2 regions of the Paenibacillus sp. GCM10028914 genome follow, and region 1 is predicted to be linked to the other one. Evidence: predicted binding sites of a transcription regulator. Region 1 holds the regulator's gene; the other holds the start of a gene.

Region 1 (3,161 bases):
ATCCTCTTCATTGATCATAATGCTTACCGATTCATCCTCATTAAGCATCACCGCACCGTTTCTCGATTCATTCACCAGACTCGGGCTGATCAAATGTTTCTCCACCAGTACTCTTTTATCCAATTCTTCAATGTCATCTAATCGAATGGTATGAAAAGGACCGAGTGGTTTTAAAGATTCCTGATCCTTTAAAACACCTGTCAGGCGCTCAAGCACTTCTCCCGACTGCTCATTTGTAGCAAGCATTGGAAAAGGAAGATGCTGCAAGTTGCGCGCCACCCGAACCCGGGTACTGATGACTATATCAGAATCCTGACCGTTCCCTCGCATCCAATCGCTTAACGCCTGCTCGGTGAACCGCAGATTCGACATCACGCATTCCTCCTACTTTCAGCATTTTACAAAATTCGATTCCAGTGCAACTCTATTCGTCAGCTCCCCAGATTAAGACATGCTCTTCTCAAGTTCTCGAATCTGGTCTCGTATTTCAGCTGCAACTTCAAACTCCTCTTGAAGAATTCGTTGCTGCAGTTCTTTCTTGAGCTCATCAATTTTGCGTTTCACTTGGATCTTACCACCGCTTCGCTTTGGAATTTTACCAACGTGAGTGGTGTTTCCATGAACCCTTTTGAAGAGTGGGTCCAGTCGTTCGGAGAAATATTTATAGCAAGAGCTGCATCCAAACCGGCCAAGTTTGCTGAACTGTGAATAGGTCATCCCGCATTCCTCACAGCGAGGAGCTTGTGGGTTCCTTGAACCCTGAGACTGTCCTTTGCCTGTTGGATCGAGATCAAGCAGACCTGACAAAAGGCTGTGAATAGAAAAACCATTCGACGTTCCGGGGATCAATTCCCCTTTCTCACGGGCACAAGATTCACAGAAGTGAAATTCCGTCTTCTCACCATTCACTATCTTGGTGAAGTGGAGCGTAGCCGGCCGTTTACCACATTCTTGACACACCATGATCATGACCCTCCTTTAACACACTCATTTACCCAACAAAGAAATAAGCATCGCCTTCATAATTCTCGCACGAAGTTCATCTCGATAAGGAAGTTTAACATTTAAGCATTCCCTTGAGATAGCTGCCCGCATCAGGCAGGCTTCACGCTTCGTCAAAAACCGCGATTCCTCGAGCTGGTAAATCAGGCCCTCCGCTACCGTCTGTTCAATTAGGTTACCTATCGAATGATGCAGATGATGGTGAAGTGCTGTATGCTTAGGGAGCTCAATACGCTGTATACGTATATAACCTCCGCCCCCACGCTTACTCTCCACCAGATAACCCTTCTCCAAAGTAAAACGGGTACTGATAACATAATTGATCTGAGAGGGAACACATGAGAATTTCTCTGCCAGATCATTACGCTGGATTTCAACGGTTGCTTCCTTGCTTTCATCCAACATGCTCTTCAAATATTGTTCGATAATATCAGAGATATTACGCATATTCATTCATCCTCCACTGCTTGAAACGTAAAGCCGTATTGATCTTACACGTCCGCACAGAGCCTTACCAATACGTTAGTTTTAACCATCTTGAGCCTTAATTGAATCGTCACTTGCTGACTTTGACTTTCTTTGACTTTAACTTTATTATAGCACATTTTTTTATTTTGCCAAGGGGGGCTACTTTTAAGTCTAACCGTTAAAAAATAAAATTATTCGCCGAATAAGCTTTATATAAGAAACACCAAAATTTAATTGGATAACATCTGATTAAATGCGGCATTAAGGAATTGGATTTATTAATTCGTAAAAGCTATACTGACTATAATAGATTGTCGATTAGTGACGAAAGGAAGACAGCATGAAGATTTTTCGTACAATAATTTGGTTTTTTTACTTTTGGCTCTATTTGCTTATGATGATTCCTGGATTAAGAAAAGCGAATAGACTGCAAAAACAAGGGCTTATTGAAGAGCATGATGCCTACATTTCCAAGCATGTAGGAAGATGGGCACGATCTTTATTAAAAGCTGCAGGAGCCAAAGTTACCGTACATGGGATGGAGAATATACCGCAGAATGCAGCTGTATTCGTATCCAATCATCAAGGAAATTTTGACGTTCCAATCATGTTGGGACATATCGGTAAACCAAAAGCCTTGATGGCTAAAGTCGAGTTATCCAAGCTCCCAATTATTCGAAAGTGGATGAAACATTTACAATGTATCTTCGTTGACCGAAACAACGTTAGACAAGCCATAAACAGTCTCAATGAGGCTGCTAAATTAATAAATAATAATTATTCTGTCATTGTCTTCCCAGAAGGCACTAGAAGCAAAGGTGAACAACTCGGAGAATTCAAGCCGGGCGCATTTCGTATCGCCGCTAAGACTGGGGCACCCATTGTTCCGATTCGAATCCAGGGCTCTTACAAATTGATGGAGGAGAACGGATTTTGGATAAGTCCTGCGGAAGTAACGGTTACTATTCTTCCTCCGATTTCAACTGCTGGGCTAAGTAAAACAGAAATTGCCGCTTTGCCAGAACAAGTGAAAGATCTAATTGCCAATGTATGATATAAAGAGTTGTCCATCTTATATAAAAAGACCCCGCCGTTCCTTGGCGGGGTCTTTTGCATTTATTCCATTACTACACTTCTACCTTGCGGTCGATTAGTTTAACCATAACGTATATCAGTACTCCAGCTAGAAGCACTTCAAATATGATGGGACCTACTGGGACTGAAAGGGCTTCCTGATTAAACGGCGCAGCCGAGCCCCCCTCTTCAATTCTGAGAGAGAAAGTCGCACCTACCCACTTATAATCCGCTACTGCAAGAACTTTATGCTCCACCCATTGGATCACATAAAGGATGAAAAAGAAAATCAGAATCCCGAACCACAAGCCCCACTGTTTGCGTATAACCCGGGCAGCTGTAATGGAGAAAAAGATAATGAGCATGATGAATGTATACTGCCAAATGCTAACGAATGCGCTTAGAATATAATCGGAGACAGTTATTTTAGTCAGATCCAATACTGGCCTAATCTCCAACATCCTCCAAAAGATCCATAAGTGCAGAATAACCAGTATTAGAATAACCAGTGTGCTAATCCATGCCTGTATTAAAGACGATACAATCGTCCATATCGTTCGAACAGCTAGGAGACGGCGGTTATATAACTTAATATTCTGATCAAACGTCCTACATAC
Region 2 (3,161 bases), on a different contig from region 1:
TGGGTTGCGCTCTGCAAATACTTTAACTTCGCGGCCGTTAACGATCAATGCGCCTTCTTTAGCTTCTACTGTAGCATTCAATCTGCCGTGAGTTGTGTCATATTTCAAAAGGTGTGCCAGCGTTTTAACGTCTGTCAAATCGTTGATTGCAACGATTTCTACATCCTTGTTGTCGAGCGCTGCGCGGAACACGTTACGTCCAATACGTCCAAATCCGTTAATACCTACTTTAACCATGAGTAATTCCCTCCATATAGTGAAAGTTTTTTTATTTATTCAAGACAGACCGTGAGGTCCATCATGACAACAAAGTTAGTAAAGATGCTTTTTAGTCATTTCTTAATGCTCCGCCGTTAGATCCAAGCCCTTTGCAATTTCCAGAGCTGCGGCCTCATCCGTAACGAGAATATCCTCGTGTCCGAATTTAAGTACGGCGTGTATCGCTTTGGCCTTACTTCGTCCACCGGCAATTCCGATAATCGTCTCTGTTCGCATAATATCCTCAAGCCTAAGCCCAAGGGTAAGCATACGATGAACGACTGTTCCCTTTTCACTGAAATAGTAGCCAAAGGATTCGGCAATCGCTCCCTCCGCGATCAGATCCTTAATAGAAATCTCATCAAGCTTGCGGCGGTGGGCCATCTCCATAGCATCCCCAATACCGTGGACAATAACGCAGGATCTGCGTATAACATTCACAATTTCCTGAATGTGATGATCTTGAACCAGTGATTGGTAAGCATCATCACTCAGCAGGTCTGGCACGTGCAGCAACCGATATTCGGCTCCCACCTTCTTCGCCATCTTGGATGCAATGGTATTCGCTTGAATCTCCATACTCTCACCCAAACCGCCCCTTGCAGGTACAAACCATGAACCTGTTAAAGGACCATCTGACGGCGGTGTCATCTGCTCAGCTACTTGAGCGAGCGTTGAGCCACCTGTTACCGCGATGATGTCTCCGCTGTGAACAAAGCTAAGAAGTGTTCTTGCACCAGCTTTGCCAAGTTCGCGTTTCACATCGGCTGAAGATTCACTGTCACCAGGGACGACAACAACTTTGCGAAGGCCGTAAGCCTCTCGAATCTTCTCTTCCAAATCGGCTAATCCGAACAGGTCATTCATGACAGGTTCTAGTTGATCAAGCAAATTCTGTCCAGTACTACTGATCCTCATCCCAAGCGTCTCAATCTCGATGAGCCCCTGTGCTTTAAGCAGGTCCGTTTCGGCCCTCAGCACACGTTCAGTCATTGACAGTGATGCCGCGAGCGTCCTGCGCCCAACCATTCCGGATAACATGATCTGATGAAGGATCGTATACCTTCGCTTGAGAATGTCCATGAGATCGGGCAGAAGCTGCTCTTGTAATTCTAATAAGTTACGCATGCTTTCCACTCCTGCAACTTCGTCTTGGACCTCTTACCGATGGTCGCAAAATGTCCCAGTCAAGCGTTTTGAGTCCCACCCTTATTCTAACCAATATTTATAGAGGTTGCAAGTGTTCCGAATGTATATTTCTCAACCCATGTCATTCTTATTCATCGGTAACGAAGCTTTCTATAAGTGGATATAAAACTGTCAAACATTCAGGTAGCATTACCTAATAAAGTGTGAAAAATTTTATATCCTCTAGAAATCACAGCTCTCTTATGGCTAAGGGTCGATTAGAAACTTTTTCTTGTTCCTTGTCTTTTAGAAAAAGATGCGGTATAATCATCTTCGTTGCTATTTTGCGCCCGTGGTCCAATGGATATGACGTAGGCCTCCGGAGCCTGAGATCGAGGTTCGATTCCTCGCGGGCGCGCCATTTTTTATCAGAACTTCTATATATTGTTTACCCACAAGTGCCCATGACGGCTCTTTTTTTTACCTAATAGTTTGACTATCTTTGACTTTATGGTTGAAATTGTTTATGATGTGGGTAATACGGTAACAGTATTTTAATGAGGAATGCATTTAAGAGGAGGTTTTTCTATATGAGTTTTATACCTATGGTCGTAGAACAGAGCAACCGTGGTGAGCGTGCGTACGACATCTATTCCAGATTGTTGAAAGATCGCATCATCTTCCTCGGCTCCGACGTAAATGACGTGGTTGCCAATGCCATCATTGCACAAATGCTGTTCTTGGCAGCTGAAGATCCTGAGAAGGATATTCATCTTTACATCAATAGCCCTGGCGGATCCATAACTGCTGGTATGGCGATTTTTGATACAATGCAGTTTATTAAACCTGATGTATCCACCATCTGTGTCGGCATGGCCGCTTCCATGGGAGCTTTCCTGCTGAACGCTGGTGCTAAAGGCAAGCGATTCGCGCTGCCTAATAGTGAAGTTATGATTCACCAACCACTTGGCGGAGCTCAAGGTCAAGCGACAGACATCGAAATCCGTGCCCGCCGCATCCTGAAGATGCGCGACAAGCTGAATCATATTCTTGCAGAGCGCACAGGCCAACCACTGGAGCGTATTGAGAAAGACACCGATCGTGACTACTTCATGACCGCTGCTGAGGCAAAAGAATATGGTCTTATTGACCAAGTGCTGGAGAAAACTCCACCACAAGGGATCTAAGATAGCGTCTATAACATCAAAAGGCTAATATCCGGTAGACACGGATATTAGCCTTTTTTGTTTAGAAAGATTAGACATCATGCTACATCAGTGGATATAATTGGTATAATATACCGTCTGATCGGAGTGATGAGTAAGATGGGTACCCGAATATCCTTAATACTACTTCTGTTTCTCTGCTCGATCCCGTTTGCCTTTATCAATATGGTCCCTGCATTTAAAGGGAATATGCCAGATCCCCTTCATATCACGACCTCTGTAATTGCCGTTATACTACTATTCCTCCTTGGCTTGCTGCTGGGGTTAAAAGGTGAGTCTTATTTCGTTCGCTGGTACTCCCTCTACTGGTTATTCGGCCTTCTGTTTTTCGGACTCGGTTATGCTACAAAATCCTTTATAATTCTTCTCCCCTTCGCCTTTATCTATTCCTTTCCTCTCTACGGACTTAGGTACTTTCTGAATATCCCTTCGGATCTATTTCTTGTACTCTTCTGCATCTTGATTGCCGTCGCAGCTGGATTGCTCGGATATTCCATTGGCCGTTACTGCAGCAAGAAGACATTCTCTGTCACAGAGCATTAAAGGAGC

What was found. The regulator CtsR, encoded in region 1, represses protease genes until heat stress. The targets are predictions, from matches to a motif close to ATGGTCAATAAAGGTCAAACA.
Region 2: the regulator CtsR is predicted to act here: its motif matches at 1,876-1,896, upstream of clpP (ATP-dependent Clp endopeptidase proteolytic subunit ClpP).

Annotation. Positions count from the first base shown of each region.
Region 1 covers NZ_JBHTFO010000005.1:62,914-66,074, forward strand. Annotated here, with positions in the region: gene mcsB (protein-arginine kinase McsB) at 1-372, opposite strand, end outside; gene mcsA (protein-arginine kinase activator protein McsA) at 445-963, opposite strand; gene ACFQV5_RS04510 (CtsR family transcriptional regulator) at 988-1,449, opposite strand; gene ACFQV5_RS04515 (lysophospholipid acyltransferase family protein) at 1,811-2,524, shown strand; gene ACFQV5_RS04520 (hypothetical protein) at 2,598-3,161, opposite strand, start outside.
Region 2 covers NZ_JBHTFO010000009.1:227,308-230,468, forward strand. Annotated here, with positions in the region: gene gap (type I glyceraldehyde-3-phosphate dehydrogenase) at 1-237, opposite strand, end outside; gene ACFQV5_RS09640 (sugar-binding transcriptional regulator) at 340-1,386, opposite strand; tRNA gene ACFQV5_RS09645 (tRNA-Arg) at 1,733-1,807, shown strand; gene clpP (ATP-dependent Clp endopeptidase proteolytic subunit ClpP) at 1,977-2,573, shown strand; gene ACFQV5_RS09655 (hypothetical protein) at 2,631-3,155, shown strand.